2 regions of the Actinomadura sp. 6N118 genome follow, and region 1 is predicted to be linked to the other one. Evidence: riboswitches for the same ligand, from Rfam matches in the RefSeq annotation. Region 1 holds a riboswitch; the other holds the start of a gene.
What was found. A riboswitch is a leader RNA that binds a small molecule or an ion and turns the genes downstream of it on or off. The one in region 1 is predicted to bind glycine.
Positions count from the first base shown of each region.

Region 1 (9,062 bases):
CGAGTGGTGATCTGCGTGGACGACCAGGAGCCGCCGTTCTCGTTCGTCCTCATCAAGGGAGAGGCGACGCTGTCGGACGACCTTGACGAGATGCTCACCTGGGCGACGGCCATCGGCAGCCGCTACATGGGTGAGGACAGGGGCAAGGAGTTCGGCGAGCGCAACGCGGTGCCCGGCGAGTACCTCGTGCGTGTGCGGATCGACAAGGTCGTCGCCGAACGCGACGTCGCGAACTGATCCCTCCGAGGTCGGTCAGGCGTCGGGCCGGCCGGGCGGCGGCGACTGGGCGGGCGTGCCCGTCGCCATCCGCAGCCGCTCGGCGAAACTCTCGTGAAGCAGCGGACCCCAGAGGTAGTCGCTCGGCACTCTGATGGCCCGGCCCAGCAGGTCGTGGGTGTCGGCGTGCGCGGGCTCCGCGGCTGGGCCGTCGGCGTATCGGACGGCGAGCAGCGCGTACATGTGGTCGAGGGCGCCGAAGGCCTCGCCCGCCACCGCGGGGAGCGAGCCGTCCGACACCGCCGACTCGACCACCGGCTCCCACCACAGGTCCGCGGGGTCGGCGTCCTCGTCGTCACCGCCGAAGTCGCGGCGGAGGCGTGCCCGCACCTGGCCCGACACGCCCGGGTCGGAGAGGCCCCGGCGCCAGACCTCGCGTGCCTCGTCGCCGCGCCCGCGCAGCGGCAGCGTGCGCGCGAGCAACTCGGTGGCCAGCGGCCCGACCTCCGGATCGGCGACGGCGTCATCGTCACCGAGGGCCGCCCCGAACGCGCCGATGGCCTGGTCGAGGCAGGAGATGCCGAGGGCCACCGCCAGCCGGGCGTAGGCGTACGGGGCGGACTCCCGGTCGATGACCTTCAGTCCCGCGGTCAGGACGCGCTGGGCGCGCGCCGGCTCGCCGCGTTCGAGCAGCCGCTGGGCGAGGTCGTGAGCGGCCACCGGGCCGTACTCGCGATCCCCGGTCCCGATCGCCTCCTCCCAGTGCCCCCGCGCGGTCTCGAAGTCGCCCGCGTCGTCGGCCAGCCGTCCCAGTGCCAGGAAGGCCGGCGGCAGGTAGGCGGGATTGCCGAAGTCGACCACGACCTGCCAGGCGCGGCCGGCCTCCAGGTGCTCGCCGGCCCGTTCGTGGGTGAGCGCCAGGTGGTAGGCGGCCCGCGGCCCGTACTCGGGGTCCGCGGTCGAGATCGCGACGCGGTCGGCCTCCCGCGCCCCCGCCACGTCCCCGGAGTCGTCGAGGACGACCGCCAGCCCGAGCGCGGCCTGCGCCCGCACCGGCGTGTCGCCCAGGGCGAGCACCTCCTGGAACAGCAGGGCGGCCCGGTCGGCCTCGCCGTTCTCGGCGAGCCGCCGGGCCTCCTCGCACAGCCGAGCCGGATCGTCAGGCGTCTTGCTCATGCGGCAGCCTTCTGGGGGTCCGAATGGTCCCCAGAGCCTATCGAGACCGGCCCCTCCGTCCCGGGACGACACCCGGATCCGGCCAAGAACGATCACAGATTCCGAAGCCGCGTCACGGTCAGTCCTCGAGCGCCTCCGGCTCAGTCCTCGAACGCCTCCGGCGGGGGGCAGGAGCACACCAGGTTGCGGTCGCCGTACGCCTGGTCGATGCGGCGCACCGGCGACCAGTACTTGTCCTCCCGCAGCGCCGGCACCGGGTAGGCGGCCTCCTCGCGGGTGTAGGAGTGCTTCCAGTCCTCGGTGATGAGGCTCGCCGCGGTGTGCGGGGCGTTCTTCAGCGGGTTGTCGTCGCGGTCGAACGTGCCGTCCGCGACCCGTTCGATCTCCCGCCGGATCTCGATCATGGCGTCTGCGAACCGGTCGAGCTCGGCGAGGTCCTCGCTCTCGGTCGGCTCGATCATCAGCGTGCCGGCGACCGGGAACGACAGGGTCGGCGCGTGGAAGCCGTAGTCGATCAGCCGCTTGGCGACGTCCTCGGCGGTGACGCCGGTCTCCTTGGTGATCTTGCGGAGGTCGGCGATGCACTCGTGCGCGACCAGGCCGTTCCGCCCGGTGTAGAGGACCGGGTAGTGCGGGGCGAGCCGCGCGGCCAGGTAGTTGGCACCGATGATGGCGCTCTCGGTGGCTTCGCGCAGGCCGTCCGGGCCCATCATCGCGATGTACGTCCACGAGATGGGGAGGATGCCGGCCGAGCCCCACGGCGCGGCCGAGATCGGCCCGACACCGGTCTCCTGGGGTCCCGCCTCCGCCCGCAGCGGGTGGCTGGGCAGGAACGGCACCAGGTGCTCGCGCACGCCGACCGGGCCGACGCCGGGACCGCCGCCGCCGTGCGGGATGCAGAACGTCTTGTGCAGGTTGAGGTGGGAGACGTCGGAGCCGAACTCGCCCGGCCGGGCCAGGCCCACCAGCGCGTTGAGGTTGGCGCCGTCGACGTAGACCTGGCCGCCCGCGTCGTGCACGGCCTTGCACACGTCCGCGATGGTCTCCTCGAAGACGCCGTGCGTGGAGGGGTAGGTCACCATGATCGCGGCGAGCTGCCCGCGGTGCTTGCCGATCTTGGCGTGCAGGTCGTCCAGATCGATGTTGCCCTGGTCGTCGCACTTGACGACGACGACCTTCATGCCCGCCATGACGGCGCTGGCGGCGTTGGTGCCGTGCGCCGAGGACGGGATCAGGCAGATGGTCCGGTCCTGGTCGCCGCGGGAGGCGTGGTAGCCGCGGATGGCCAGGAGCCCGGCCAGCTCGCCCTGCGACCCGGCGTTCGGCTGGACCGACACCCGCGCGTAGCCGGTGAGCTCGGCGAGCCAGTCCTCCAGCTCACCGATCAGCTCCAGATATCCCTGGACCTGCTCGACGGGCGCGAACGGGTGGATGTCCGCGAACTCGGGCCAGGTGATCGGCTCCATCTCGGTGGTGGCGTTCAGCTTCATCGTGCAGGAGCCGAGCGGGATCATCGACCGGTCCAGCGCGATGTCGCGGTCCTGCAGCCTGCGCAGGTAGCGCAACATCGCGGTCTCGGAGCGGTGCGCGTGGAACACCGGGTGGGTGAGGTACGGGCTCTCCCGGCGCAGCCCCTCGGGGATCACCTGTGCGACCGTCTCCGACGGCGCCTCGCCCAGGCCGAACGCGGCGAGCACCGCGGCCACGTCGGAGGCGTCGGTGGTCTCGTCACACGCGATCGCGAGGTGGTCGTCGTCGACCAGGCGCAGGTTGCGGCCGTTCTCCAGGGCCTTGGCGAGGATCTCCCGGGCCCGGCCGGGCACCCGCGCGAGGACGGTGTCGAAGAAGGTGTCGTGGACGACCTCGGCACCCGCCCGGCGGAGCCCGGCGGCGATCTCGGCGGCGTGCCCGTGCGTCCGTTCGGCGATGGCTGCCAGGCCCTCGGGGCCGTGGTAGACCGCGTACATGCTCGCCATGACGGCGAGCAGCACCTGGGCGGTGCAGATGTTGCTGGTCGCCTTTTCGCGCCGGATGTGCTGCTCGCGGGTCTGCAGCGCCAGCCGGTAGGCGGGGGCGCCGTCCGCGTCGACGGACACGCCGACCAGGCGGCCCGGCAGCTGCCGCTGGATGCCCTCGCCGACGGCCATGTAACCGGCGTGCGGGCCGCCGAAGCCGTACGGGACGCCGAACCGCTGCGACGAGCCGACGACGATGTCGGCACCCGACTCGCCCGGCGGTCGCAGCAGAGTCAGCGCGAGCAGGTCGGCCGCGACGACGACCCGGGCGCCGCGCTCGTGGGCGGCGGCGGTGACCGGCTCCAGGTCGCGCACCGCGCCGGAGGCGCCCGGGTACTGCAGGAGCACCCCGAAGAAGTCGCCCTCGGGCAGGCCGCCGGACAGGTCGGCGGTGACCACCTCGATGCCGAGCGGGACGGCGCGGGTCCGGATCACCTCGATCGTCTGCGGCAGCGCGTCGGCGTCGACCAGGAAGGAACCCGGGTCCTTGCGCTTGGAGACCCGGTGCGCGAGGGCCATGGCCTCGGCCGCGGCGGTCCCCTCGTCCAGCAGCGAGGCGTTGGCGACCGGCAGCCCCGTCAGGTCGCTCACCACGGTCTGGAAGTTGAGCAGCGCCTCCAGCCGCCCTTGGGAGATCTCGGGCTGGTACGGGGTGTAGGCGGTGTACCAGCCGGGGTTCTCCAGGACGTTGCGCAGGATGACGCCCGGCGTGTGCGTGCCGTGGTAGCCAAGGCCGATCATGGAGCGGACGACGGTGTTCTTCACGGCCAGCTCGCGCAGCCGCGCGAGGGCCTGCGGCTCGCTCAGCGCCGCCGGCAGGTCCAGCGGCCGGCCGGTCCTGATGACGGCGGGCACCGCGTCGTCCATCAGCGCCTCGGCGCTCGAATAGCCGATGGCCGCCAGCATCCGGGACTGGTCGTCGGGGGACGGGCCGATGTGCCGGTCGGCGAACGTGGACCGTGGGTGTTGCGGCGACGCCACCGGGGCGAAGTACTGGGCGGTCATAGGGGAATCCTCCTGGGCTGCTGCGGTCGCTCAGGGCCACCATCGGCCCGCGCTGGCCCGATGGCCGGTCTCCCCCTCTGTCATCGGCACCTGAGAGCTTCACCCGCGGAACGGGGTTTCCCCTTCGGTGAGACGTCAACCCCTCCATCGAGGGGACGACGCCTGCTTTCCAGAGGTGCCTCGCCCAGCGGTCCTTTTGCCTGAGAGGTTCCGGGGAGGTTGCCCCTTCGGCGCTCCACGCTGGCGGCGTGGAGTCTCTCCCGCACAGGGTCGACGGCATGTCCTAAGGGAACTCTATCCAAAGAGGACGGAAACGATCGACGCGGCCCGCGGTCCGGCGGCGCGCGGCCCGCGGTCCGCAGTCCGGGCCCATGATCGGCCGCGCTGGACGGTGAGTACGATATCCACAGCTCACAGAGCCACGGGCGGCCGGGAGCCAGGGGGCGAGACCAATAGGCGAGTCGGGTGGGGCTGCGCGGGGCAGGACGGCATGCCCCGCTCGACGAGGCGGCGCCGGTTCTGGGACGCTGATCACAGTGAGAGTTCCGGACGGTGGTGCGGCATGACACAGGGCGTGACGCACGGCACAACAGAGGGCGTTCCCGAGGCCCGGAGTGAGGCGCCCGAGCCCAGGCAGGGCGCCGCCGTCGGCGTGCCCGTGGACGAGCCCGCCGGGCCCGACCGGATCCGCCGCCCGGTCGACGCCATCCGTTTCCTGGCCGCCGTCGCCGGGCTCGCCGCGATCCTGCTGCTGGTCTCGATCGCCAAGGGCACCACGACCGGTCTGCAGAGCGACATCGTCGGGGGCACCACGCATGCCCCGCGGTTCCTGCTGACCATGGCCACGCTGGTCTCCAGCTTCGGTGTGCTGGCCGTGCCGGTGGCGTTCGCGATCGAGCGCCTGTTCCACAAGGACGGGGTACGGGTCGCGATCGCCCTGCTGGCGGCGGTGATCGCTTTCGGCCTCACCATCGTCCTGGACGACTGGGTGGTCCCCGCGGCCCCCGGCGGCGTCCTGGACTCCCTCATCTGGGGCGGCACCGACACCGCGCCCGTGCACACCGACATCACCCCGGTCATCGCGTTCGTCACGGCCGTGGGCATGGCCGGCCGGACGCGCTGGCAGGCCGCCACCTGGGCGATGATCGGGCTGGCGGCGCTGACCGGGCTGACGGCCCTGTACGCCTCCGTGGCCGCGCTGGCGGCCACCTACTTCCTCGGCCGGGCCATCGGCCACGGCACGCTGTACGCCGTCGGCACGCCCAACCCCCGCCCGCCCGGCACCGCGGTCATGATCGCCCTGGCCAGGCTGGGCTTCACACCTCTCCACGCCCGCCGTGTCCCGACTCCGGCCGACGAGCCCCGCGCCTACGACGTGGCGGTCGAGCAGGCCGCCGGCCGCCCTCTCCCCCAGGGCGAATGGCAACTGCGGGTCACCGTCCTGGACCGCGACCAGCAGACCGCCGGGCTCTTCTACCGGGTGTGGCGCCTGGTCCGGCTCCGCGCCGCGACGCCCCGCCGCGCGCTGCGGTCGCTGCGCCGGTCACTGGAGCAGGAATCCCTGATGGCGTACGCGGTCAACGCCGCCAACGCCCGGACGCCCCGCCTGCTGGGGACCTCCGAGGTGGGCACCGAGGCCGCCCTGCTCGCGTACGAGCACGTCTCGGGCCGCACCCTCAACACGCTCGCCGACGACGAGATCACCGACGAGCTCCTGGCCGACATCTGGCGCCAGTTCCAGCGGCTCCAGGCGGGGCGCCTCGCCCACCGCCGGCTGGAGGGCGAGGCCATCCAGATCACCGAAGGCCGGGCGCATCTGATCCACCTGCGCGTCGGCGAGGTCGCCGCCGGTGACCTGGCGCTGCGCCTCGACCTGGCCCAGCTCCTCACCACGCTCGCCCTGCGCGTCGGGCCGGAACGCGCGGTCGCGACCGCCTCACCCATCCTCGGCGACGGCACCCTGGCCGGGGTCGTGCCGATGCTCCAGCGGGTCGCCCTCACCCGCGCGACCCGGGCCGCGCTGCGGCACGACAAGGATCTCCTGACCCGCATCCGCGAGCAGATCCTGCGCCTGAAGCCCGAGGGCGAGGCCCCGCCGATCCGGCTGGAGCGTTTCCGCCCCCGCACGATCGTCAGCATCGTGGCCCTCTCCTTCGCGGCCTACATCATCATCCCCCAGCTCAGCAGCGTCGATCTCGGCAATCTGCTGTCGGCGGCCGAGTGGTGGTGGGCAGCGGCCGGCCTGGCCGCGGCGGCCGCCACCTACGTGGCCGCCGCCTGGATGCTCATCGGCTTCGTGCCCGAGCCGCTCCCGCTCTGGCGCACGGTCCTGGTGCAGCTGGCCGCGTCGTTCGTGAAGCTGGTGGCCCCGGCCGCCGTCGCGGGCGTGGCGCTCAACACCCGCTACCTCCAGCGCTCCGGGGTCCGTCCCGGGCCGGCGGTGGCCAGCGTGGGCGCCTCCCAGCTGATGGGCATGGCCACCCACATCCTGCTGCTGGTCCTCTTCGGCTTCCTCACCGGCTCGACGACGAACGCCACCAAGGACCTGGCGCCGTCCCGGATGATCGTCATCGTCCTGCTGGCGCTCGCCGTCGTCGCCGGGATCGCGCTCACCATCCCCAAGGTGCGGCGCTTCCTCACGGCACGGCTGAAGAACATGTTCTCCGGCGTCGTGCCCCGGCTGGTGGACGTGCTCCAGTCGCCCAAGAAGATGATCACGGGGATGGGCGGCATCGTCCTGCTCAGCGCCGGCTTCGTGATCTGCCTGGACAGCTGCATCCGCGCCTTCGGCGGTGAGCTGCCGCTCACCACGGTGATCGTGGTCTTCCTGACCGCCAACGCGGTCGGCTCGGCCGCGCCCACTCCCGGCGGCCTCGGCGCCGTCGAAGGGGCACTGACCCTGGCGCTGACCCTGGCCGGCCTCAGCGCCGAGACCGCGGCGTCGGCCGTGCTGCTCTACCGCTTGCAGACGCTGTGGTTCCCGGTGCTCCCGGGCTGGGCCGCGTTCGCCTACCTGCAGCGCAAGGAAGCGATCTAACCCGTCTTGCGCACGCGCCGACGATGCGCCAGCTCGTCGTGCGGTTGATCGTCGTCATCGTCGGTCACGGCTCGTTCCCCCGGCAGCTCCGCGAGGCTGCCTTCGACCTCCTGCCAGACCCGCCCGAGGGCGATGCCGAAGACGCCCTGGCCGCCCTGGAGCAGATCCACGACCTCGTCGGCCGACGTGCACTCGTACACGCTGACGCCGTCGCTCATGAGCGTGATCTGGGCCAGATCGTTGACCCCCCGGTCCCGCAGGTGCGTCACCGCGGTCCGGATCTGCTGCAACGACACACCCGTGTCCAGGAGCCGTTTGACGACCTTGAGGACGAGGATGTCGCGGAAACTGTAGAGCCGCTGGCTGCCCGAACCGTGCGCGGCCCGCACACTCGGCTCGACGAGCCCCGTGCGTGCCCAGTAGTCCAGCTGCCGGTAGGTGATCCCGGCCGCGGAGCACGCGGTCGGCCCGCGGTAGCCGACATCCTCGGGCGGCGACGACACCTCGGTGTCGAAGAGCAGTCCCTGCTCTCCGGCACGCCGAGACGCCATGTGCCTATCGGGGGTCGCCTTGCCCTCGCCGCTGCTCACCGCCACGCGGACCTCCGGCTTCTATCAGCCCGCCGCGCTCCGTCAAGGGGGTTTGACGAATTACACCACGGGTGTTCCACCAGCACGGTAGGTGCCGGTCAGGGTGTGGTCAACGTTCGTCGTCGGCGCGTCGCATGCCCGGATGAACCGGCTTCACGTGGGCAAATTGCGCACCCCGCACCCCATGTACTCCTACCCAGGTGATTACCCAGCGGAAACAGGACCCTCACCAGCAATGCAAGATCACTCGGAACCGGGCATGACCTTGCATGCCCAAAAAGCTTTACCTAACCCGGAGGACCGCTGTTCGGCCTCGGACGCTAGCCCGCTCTCCCGAAGTCCTCAGGGGTGATGGTGTCGAGGAATTCGCGGAACTTCTCGACCTCGTCCTCCTGCTCGTCGGGGATGGCGACCCCGGCCTCTTCGAGGACGTCCTCGCTGGCGAAGATGGTGGCCCCGGTGCGCAGGGCCAGGGCGATCGAGTCGGAGGGGCGGGCGCTCACCTCGACGCCGTTGGAGAACACCAGGTCCGCGAAGAAGATGCCTTCGCGCAGCGCGATGATGTTGACCGTGCGCAGCTGGACGCTCAGGGCGTCGAGAACGTCGCGGAAGAGGTCATGGGTGAGCGGGCGTGCCGGCAGCACGCCCTGCTGGGCGAAGGCGATCGCGGTCGCCTCCACCGCCCCGATCCAGATGGGCAGGTAACGATCCCCGTCCGTCTCCTTCAACAGGACGATCGGCTGATTGGAGGGCATCTCGACCCGGACGCCGACGACCTCCATCTGCTTCACTGCGGCTCCCTGCTGGTCCTCGCTGTCTCGATCACCAATTGCCCAGATCGATTTCTGACCGAACCTTGTAGCCAACGTACACCCGACCCCCGACACGGGGGCGCGCGGACGGCGCGGCAATAACCTCCGGCGAGTCCATGATCAGGGGTCAAGGCTTTCGCGCAGCCCTGTGGCCAGCAGCGCAGCGTGCAGCCGGACCGACAAATCGGCGATCTCACGGGCCGCCTCGGCC
Region 1 covers NZ_JBIRAZ010000013.1:222,821-231,882, reverse strand. The annotation lists gene ACH34W_RS31645 (PPOX class F420-dependent oxidoreductase) at 1-237, shown strand, start outside; gene ACH34W_RS31640 (tetratricopeptide repeat protein) at 253-1,392, opposite strand; gene gcvP (aminomethyl-transferring glycine dehydrogenase) at 1,533-4,412, opposite strand; glycine riboswitch at 4,481-4,590, opposite strand; glycine riboswitch at 4,591-4,685, opposite strand; gene ACH34W_RS31630 (YbhN family protein) at 4,975-7,449, shown strand; gene ACH34W_RS31625 (MerR family transcriptional regulator) at 7,446-8,045, opposite strand; gene ACH34W_RS31620 (bifunctional nuclease family protein) at 8,360-8,830, opposite strand; gene ACH34W_RS31615 (MerR family transcriptional regulator) at 8,972-9,062, opposite strand, start outside.

Region 2 (9,062 bases), on a different contig from region 1:
GAAAACGCTGATCGCCATGGGTGCCACCTCGTTGTAGCGGCTCCCCGCCGGGTGGCCCGGCGGGGAGTCTGCGCACTACAGGTTGGGATACAGCTACAGGTTGGGGTACAGGGGGTGCTTGCCTGCCAGCGCCTTGACGCGGGCCGACAGCACCTCGGAGTCGAACGACGGCTGGAGGGCCAGGGCGATGACGTCCGCCACTTCGCGGAAGTCGTCGGAACCGAAGCCCCGGGTGGCCAGCGCGGGTGTGCCGATGCGAAGACCCGAGGTCACCATCGGCGGGCGCGGGTCGTTCGGCACCGCGTTGCGGTTGACGGTGATGCCGATGGAGTGCAGGCGGTCTTCGGCGTCGCGGCCGGTCAGCTCGGATTCCACCAGGTCGACCAGGACGAGATGGACGTCGGTGCCGCCGGTGAGGACCTGCACGCCTGCCTTGGCCGAGTCTTCGGCGAGCAGGCGGTCGGCCAGGATCTTGGCGCCGTCGATGGTGCGCTGTTGACGGGCCTTGAACTCGGGTGAGCCGGCGAGCTTGAGGGCCACGGCCTTGGCTGCGATCACGTGCTCCAGCGGCCCGCCCTGCATGCCGGGGAAGACCGCGGAGTTGACCTTCTTGCCGTACTCCTCGCGGGCGAGGATCAGGCCGCCCCGGGGACCGCCGAGGGTCTTGTGGGTGGTGGTCGTCACGATGTCGGCATGCGGGACGGGCGACGGGTGCAGCCCGGCGGCGACGAGGCCGGCGAAGTGCGCCATGTCGACCATCAGGAGGGCGCCCACGGAGTCGGCGATCTCGCGGAAGGCCGGAAAGTCGAGCTGGCGGGGGTACGCGGACCAGCCTGCGACGATCATCTTGGGGCGGTGCTCGGCGGCCAGGGACGCGACCTCGTCCATGTCGACCAGGCCGTCCCCGGAACGCACGTGATAGGGCACCACGTTCAGGGTCTTGCCCGAGTAGTTGAGCCGCATGCCGTGCGTCAGGTGCCCGCCGTGCGCCAGGTCGAGGCCGAGGATCGTGTCGCCCTGCTGCAGCATCGCGAAGTAGACCGCGGTGTTGGCCTGCGCCCCGCTGTGCGGCTGGACGTTGGCGTGCTCGGCGCCGAACAGCTCCTTGGCCCGGTCGATGGCCAGCTGCTCGGTGACGTCGACGTATTCGCAACCGCCGTAGTAGCGCTTGCCGGGGTATCCCTCGGCGTACTTGTTGGTGAGAACGGAGCCCTGGGCTTCGAGGACGGAGACCGGGGCGAAGTTCTCCGAGGCGATCATCTCGAGGGTCGACTGCTGCCGGTGCAGCTCCTGGGCGACCGCCTCGGCGACCTCGGGGTCGACCGCTGCCAGCGGGTCGTTCAGGATGGTCATGCTCAGCTCTCCTCGATCAGCTTGGTGTAGGCCTCGGCGTCGAGCAGGTCGCCCGGCTCGTCGCTGACGCGGACCTTGAAGATCCAGCCCTCGCCGTACGGGTCGTCGTTGATGACCTTGGGCTCGTCGATCACGGCGGAGTTGATCGCGGTGATCTCGCCGCTGACGGGGGAGTATAGATCGCTGACCGACTTGGTCGACTCGACCTCGCCGCAGGCCTCGCCCGCCTCGACGGTGTCGCCCTCGCCGGAGCTCAGCTCCAGGTAGACGATCTCGCCGAGCGCGTCCGCGGCGTGCTGGGTGATGCCGACCGTGACGATGCCGGCCTCGCTCTCAAGGCCGGACACCCACTCGTGCTCTTCGCTGTAACGGAGCTGCTCCGGAACGCTCACGATGTTTCTTCTCCCAGATTCAGGTCTCAGTGAGGACTCGGGTCTACAGGTCTCAGGAACGCTTGTAGAACGGCAGGGTGACCACGTCGACAGGTTCCTGCCGGCCGCGGACGTCCACCGCGAGTTCGGTCTCCGTGACGCCGCTGTCGACGTACGCCATGGCGATCGGCTTGCCCAGTGTGGGTGACGGCGCCCCGCTCGTCACGACTCCGCACGGCGTGCCGTCGGACGTGACGACCTGGTAGCCCTTCCTGGGTGCTCGCCGGCCGCGCGCGACCAGCCCTACCAGCGTACGACCCGGAGGTGTCTGGGCCTGCGCGGCCAGGGCGGCCTTGCCGACGAAGTCGCCCGGCTTGTCCAGCTTGACGACTCGGCCGAGGCCCGCCTCGTACGGCGAGGTCTCGGCGGTCAGCTCGTTGCCGTACAGGGGCATGCCCGCCTCAAGCCGCAACGTGTCACGCGAGGAGAGCCCGCACGGAACGACCCCTTCGACCTCGGCCAGCGCCCGCCAGAGAGCGACGGCGTCCCCGGAGTCGACGAACAGCTCGAAGCCGTCCTCGCCGGTGTAGCCCGTCCGCGCGAGCAGCGCGTCGACCCCCGCCACCTTGGCCGCGAAGATCGCGTAGTACTTGAGCTCAGGCAGCGGCGCGTCGGTGAACCCGGCGAGGATCTCCTGCGCCTTGGGTCCCTGCAGGGCGATGAGGGCGTACGCGTCGGAACGGTCGTCGACCCGCGCCTCGAACCCCTCCGCCCGCTCGACCAGCGCGTCCCGGACCACCGCGACGTTGGCCGCGTTGGCAACGACCATCCACGTCTCGTCCGCCAGCCGGTAGACGATCAGGTCGTCGAGCACGCCGCCGTCCGGCGCGCAGATCATCGTGTAGCGCGCCTTGCCCACCGCCATCGGCGACAAGTTGCCGACGAGCGCGTGGTCCAGGGCGGCCCCGGCCTGGGGCCCGCTGAGGAAGATCTCGCCCATGTGGGAGAGATCGAAGAGCCCCGCGCCGGTGCGCACCGCGGCGTGCTCGGCCGTCTCGCTCGCGTACCGCAGCGGCATGAGGTAGCCGGCGAAGTCGACGAGGTTCGCCCCGAGGCCGGAATGGACGTCGAAGAGCGGCGTCTTCTTGGGGTTGGCGGACATTGGGTCGGCTCCTTGTTCGCGGGCGCGCGTGATCTCCATGGTCCCACTCGCGCACCGGGCTCGGCGGTGCCTCCCCCTCTGTCATCGGCGCCTGAGAGCTTCACCCCGAGGGGCTTTCACCTTCGGCGGGGGACCAGGGGTCCCCGCTTTCCAGAGGTCGCCTCGTCCGTGCGGTCCGTGGGCCTGAGAGGTTCCGGGGAGGATTTGCTCCTTCGGCGTCCCTGGCCGGCTGCCAGGGCACTCTCCCGCACGGGATCATCGGCTGCGCCCCAGGCTAGCAGCGCTTTATGTCCCGGACCACTGGTCAGACCGGGGTGACGTAGGCGCCAGAGATGCCGCCGTCCACCAGGAACTCCGAGGCGGTGATGAACGAGGCGTCGTCGGAGGCCAGGAAGGCCACGGAGGCGGCGATCTCGGTGGCTTCGGCGAAGCGTCCGGCAGGGATGTGGACCAGGCGGCGCTCGGCGCGTTCGGGGTCCTTCGCGAAGAGCTCCTGGAGAAGGGGAGTGTTGACAGGGCCCGGGCAGAGGGCGTTCACGCGGATGCCCTCACGGGCGAACTGGACGCCCAGCTCGCGCGACATGGCCAGCACGCCGCCCTTGGAGGCGGTGTAGGAGATCTGCGAGGTGGCCGCACCCATGACCGCCACGAACGAGGCGGTGTTGATGATCGAGCCCTTGCCCTGCTCGCGCATGTACGGGATCACGTGCTTGCAGCACAGGTAGACACTCGTGAGGTTGACGTCCTGGACGCGCTTCCAGGCGTCCAGGCCGGTCTCCAGGATCGAGTCGTCGTCCGGCGGGGAGATGCCGGCGTTGTTGAACGCGACGTCGATGCGCCCGTAGGCGTCGTGGGCCGCCTTGTAGAGCGCCTCCACCTCCGCCTCGGACGTGACGTCCACCTTGACGAAGAGGCCGTCGATCTCGGTCGCGGCGGCCTTCCCCGCGGCCTCGTCGAGGTCGGCGATCACGACCTTGGCGCCCTCCTCGGCGAAGCGCCGGGCGGTCGCCAGGCCGATCCCGCTGGCCCCGCCGGTCACGACGGCCACGCGGTCCTGCAAGCGCTGCATCTCTCTCCTCGGTCTATAGGGATTCAGGGTGGCGGTTCAGTCTGTGGCGATGAAGACGTTCTTGGTCTCGGTGAAGGAGTCCAGGGCGTCCGGGCCGAGCTCGCGGCCGAGGCCGGACTGCTTGAACCCGCCGAACGGGGTCCAGTAGCGGACGGCCGAGTGGGAGTTGACCGACAGGTTCCCGGCCTCGACGCCGCGGGCCATGCGGATGCCGCGGCCCAGGTCGCGCGTCCAGATCGAGCCCGCCAGGCCGTACGGGGTGTCGTTGGCGATCCGGACGGCGTCGGCCTCGTCGTCGAACGGGACGACGGTCACGACCGGCCCGAAGACCTCCTCGTGCCAGGCGGGGAGGGTGTCGTAGGCGGGCGTGGCCAGGACGGTGGGCGGGAACCAGAAGCCGGGGCCGCCGGGCGCCGTCCCCCGGAAGGCCACGGCGTCCTCGGGGACGTACGAGGTGACCTTGGTGCGGTGGGCTGCGCTGATGAGCGGGCCGACCTCGGTCTTCGGATCCCCCGGATCACCGACGACGACGTTCTGGACGGCGGGTTCGAGGAGCTCCATGAAGCGGTCGTAGGCGGTGCGTTCGACCAGGATGCGAGAACGCGCGCAGCAGTCCTGCCCCGCGTTGTCGAAGACGGCGTACGGCGCCGTGGCCGCGGCCTTCTCGAGGTCGGCGTCGGCGAAGACGATGTTGGCGTTCTTGCCGCCGAGCTCCAGCGTCACCCGCTTCACCTGGCGGCCGGCGGCCGCCATGATCTGCGTGCCGACGCGGGTGGAGCCGGTGAAGACGATCTTCTGGACGTCCGGATGCTCGACCAGCCGGGCCCCGGCGACCGGACCGGCGCCGGGCAGGATCTGGAGGACGCCCTCGGGGATGCCCGCCTCCAGAGCCAGCTCGCCGATCCGCCGGGCGGTCAGCGGGGTCAGCTCGGCGGGCTTGACGATGACGGCGTTGCCCGCCGCGAGGGCGGGCGCCATGCCCCACGCCAGGATCGGCATGGGGAAGTTCCACGGCACGATCACGCCGACGACGCCGAGCGGCTCGGCGAACGTCACGTCCAGGCCGCCCGGCACGGGGATCTGCCGCCCGAACTGCCGTTCCGGCGCCGCCGCGTAGTACGTGAGGACGTCGCGGACGTTGCCGGCCTCCCAGCGGGCCTGGCCGATCGGGTGTCCCGCGTTGGCGACCTCCAGCGCGGCGAGCTCGTCGACATGGGCGTCCACGGTGGCGGCGAAGGCACGAAGGAGCCGGGCCCGGTCGTCCGGTGCCACGGACCGCCACATCTGAAATGCCCGTTTGGCGCATTCCACAGTGGCGTCGGTCTCCGCGGCCGACGCCAGCCGCACGGTCTCGACGATCTTCTCGGTCGCCGGGTTGATCACATCGAAGTCGGTCATGGTCCCTCGGTCGCCCTCCCGATCAGCTGCTCGTCCCGATCACAGGCGTTCGAAGCCGCGGCGCAGCTCCCAGTCGGTGATCGCCCGGTCGTAGGCGTCCAGCTCGACCCGGGCGTAGTTGGCGTAGTGGTCGACGACCTCCTTGCCGAAGGCCTCCTGGGCCAGCGCGCTGCGGTTCCAGTCGTCGGCCGCGTGGCGCAGCGTCCCGACGACGGTCTCCGCCTCGCTGGCGTAGGCGTTCCCGGTGTACGCGTCCTCAAGCGGCAGCTCGTTCTCGATGCCGTGCAACCCGGCGGCGATCAACCCCGCGACCGCGAGGTAGGGATTGACGTCGCCGCCGGGAACACGGTTCTCGATGCGGAGGGACGGGCCGTGGCCGACGAGCCGGAGCGCGCAGGTGCGGTTGTCCACCCCCCACTTGATCGCCGTCGGCGCGAACGAGCCCGGCTGGTAGCGCTTGTAGGAGTTGATGTTCGGTGCGTACAGCAGGGTGAAGTCGCGCATGGCCGCCTGCTGGCCGGCGATGAAGTGCTCGCCGATCTTGGACAGCCCGTACGGGCCGTCGCCCGCCATCACCAGTTCCCCGTCCGTGCCCCTGATGGAGATGTGGATGTGGCAGGAGTTGCCCTCACGCTCGTCCGGCTTGGCCATGAACGTGATCGACATGCCCTCCTGCGCGGCGATCTCCTTCGCGCCGGTCTTGTAGAGCACATGGTTGTCGCACGTGGACAACGCGTCGGTGTAGCGGAACGCGATCTCGTGCTGCCCGAGGTTGCACTCGCCCTTGGCCGACTCCACGTACATCCCGGCGCCCGCCATGCCGTTACGGATCCGCCGTAGCAGCGGCTCGACCCGCGAGCCGCCGAGCAGCGAGTAGTCGACGTTGTACTGGTTGGCCGGGGTGAGGTCCTTGTACGACTTGCTCCAGGCTTGCTCGTACGAGTCCTGGTAGACGATGAACTCCAGCTCCGTGCCGATGTACGCGCCCCATCCCCGTTCGGCCAGCCGGTCGAGCTGGCGCCGCAGGATCTGCCGGGGCGAGGCGAGCACCGGGGCGCCGTCCTCCCAGACCAGGTCGGCGAAGACCAGCGCCGCGCCCTCCTGCCAGGGGACGCGCCGCAGCGTGCTCATGTCGGGCCGCATGACGAAGTCGCCGTAACCCCGGTCCCAGGACGACATGTCATAGCCGTCCACGGTGTTCATGTCGACGTCCACGGCCAGCAGGTAGTTGCACCCCTCCGAACCGTGCCCGGCGACCTCCTCCAGGAAGTAGCGCGCCGACAGGCGCTTGCCCTGGAGCCGGCCCTGCATGTCGGTGATCGCGATGATGACGGTGTCGATCTGGCCTGCCTCGGCCTCGACCCACAGTTGTTCCAGGCTGAGCGATGGGGGCACGGAGCCACCTTCCGTTAGTCGGCCAGCCGGCTAGCTGACTAACTGTCTAGCCGACGGACTTCAGATCTTCCTCGATGGCGGCGAGCTCCGCCGCGCTGCCCTGCACCTTCGGTCCCGTGAACCAGCGGCGCGCCGAGACCAGCCACCACACACCCGCCCCGCCCAGCACCACCAGGACGGCGAGAGGCGCGTAGTTGAAGGTGTCCTTGGTGATCGGGTTGACGGGCGGCAGCATGAACAACACCGAGATGAACACGACCCAGACCACCGCCACGATCCCGATCGGCCGTCCCCACTTGCCGAGGTGCCAGGGACCGCGCTGGAACCGGTCGCCTTGCAGCAGCCGCAGGAACGTCGGGATCACGTACGCGATGTACAGGCCGATCACCGCGACGGACGTGACGGCCAGATAGGCGGTCTTGTTCCAGATCGCCGGCAGCGCCAGCACCCACGCGCCGCCCGCCGCCAGCCAGATCGCGTTGGTGGGGGTACGGGTGCGCTTGTTGATGGCGTGCCAGATCCTCGAGAACGGCAGCGCGCCGTCCCGCGAGAACGCGTAGATCATCCGGGAGTTGGCGGTGACCGAGGCCATGCCGCAGAAGAACTGCGCCACGAACGAGACGAGGATCAGCAGCTTGCCGGTGGTCTCCCCGGTCGCCGCGACGAAGATCTCCGCCGGGCCGCCGGTCAGCGACTTGTCGTAGTCCTGGATCGCGAACGTCACGCCGAGCAGCAGGATCCAGCCGGCGACCACCGACACCAGCACCGAGTTGACGATGCCCTTGGGGCCGCTGCGCGCGGCGTCCCGGGTCTCCTCGGTCATGTGCGCGGACGCGTCGTACCCGGTCATCGTGTACTGGGCGAGCAGCAGGCCGATCAGCGCCGCGTACCCGCCGTACTGCCAGCCGGTGCCGTTGACGAACTCGGTGAACACGAATTCCGCCGACTGGTGCTTCGCCGGTTTGACCACCAGCACCCCGACGACGACCGCGACCCCGACGACGTGCCACCAGACGCTGACGTTGCCGAGCAGCGCCACCAGCTTCACGCCGAACTGGTTGATCAGCGCGTGGGCCGCCAGGATCACGGTGAAGAGGATGAACGTGTGCCCGAGCGACACCGAGTACCCGAACTGCAGGTCGAGCAGCGGGTTCAGGAACGCCGCCGAGCCGTAGACGATCGCCGCCGTGACCGCGACCTGGCCGATGAAGTTGAACCAGCCGGTGAACCACGACCACGCCGCGCTGTTGGACGGCGCCAGCTTGGCCGCCCAGTAGTAGAGGCCACCCGCCGTGGGATAGCTGGAGCACACCTCGGCCATGGCGAGCGCCACGAGGAGCGTCATGGCGCCGACGAACAGCCAGCCCCAGGTGATCACGACGGGCCCGCCGCCGGACAGGCCGATCGTGTACGAGGTCAGGCAGCCGCTGAGCACCGAGATGATGGTGAACGAGACCGCGAAGTTGGAGAAGCCGGACATCGAGCGGTTGAGCTCTTGGGCGTAGCCCAGCTCGTGCAGCCGCTTTTCGTCATCGGATAGGGAATCGGGCGTGGGCGAGGACGCCTTGTGCTCGTCGATGCTCACGAGCGCCTCCTAGCAGTCCGTACGAAGCCGTGCGGGGGATTGGGCTAATGTCAGACCATTAGTGGTTAAGAGCACGTTCGCGTCAAGACCTCTGACCACGCGAAACAGACATGTAACGTGGCTCCCGACGTTCGGGGGCGGCGGAGGGCGGCGATGCTGGGCGACACCGGGGAGTCCTCACCCGCACCGGGCGCCGTGGGGATCAGTGCCGTGTTCCGTCCCGTCCGGGCCGGGAACGCCTTCGAGGAGACCGTCGAGCGGCTGCTCCAGGTCATCAAGCTGGGCGTGGTCGGCCACGGCGAGCGGCTGCCCCCCGAACGTGAGCTCGCGCCACGGCTCGGCGTGAGCCGGGTGACGCTGCGGGAGGCGATCCGGGCGCTCCAGCAGGAGGGGTACGTGGAGTCGCGGCGCGGCCGCGCGGGCGGCACGTTCGTGACCTACCGGCCGCCCCGGCCACGCCGCGGTGATCTCGCCCGGGTCGCGGCCGGGCACGGCGAGCAGCTCACGGACGCGCTCACGTTCCGGATGGCGGTCGAGACCGGGGCCGCCATCCATCTCGCCTCCACCGGCCTGGAGCCCGCCCAGGCGGCTCGCCTGCGCGCGGCTCTGGAGGCGGTCAACACGGCGAACGAGGCGGACTACCGGCGGCTGGACACCCTCTTCCACCTCACGGTCGCCGACCTGACCGGCTCGGAGCTGCTGTCGGCCGCCTGCACCGACGCGCGGATG
Region 2 covers NZ_JBIRAZ010000006.1:241,062-250,123, forward strand. The annotation lists gene ACH34W_RS17525 (L-serine ammonia-lyase) at 1-18, opposite strand, end outside; gene glyA (serine hydroxymethyltransferase) at 94-1,353, opposite strand; gene gcvH (glycine cleavage system protein GcvH) at 1,356-1,745, opposite strand; gene gcvT (glycine cleavage system aminomethyltransferase GcvT) at 1,798-2,886, opposite strand; glycine riboswitch at 3,048-3,144, opposite strand; gene ACH34W_RS17545 (3-oxoacyl-ACP reductase) at 3,191-3,955, opposite strand; gene ACH34W_RS17550 (aldehyde dehydrogenase family protein) at 3,992-5,353, opposite strand; gene ACH34W_RS17555 (glutamine synthetase family protein) at 5,393-6,748, opposite strand; gene ACH34W_RS17560 (amino acid permease) at 6,795-8,333, opposite strand; gene ACH34W_RS17565 (FadR/GntR family transcriptional regulator) at 8,487-9,062, shown strand, end outside.
Region 2: linked by a shared signal. The riboswitch ahead of gcvT (glycine cleavage system aminomethyltransferase GcvT) and the one ahead of gcvP (aminomethyl-transferring glycine dehydrogenase) in region 1 are both predicted to bind glycine.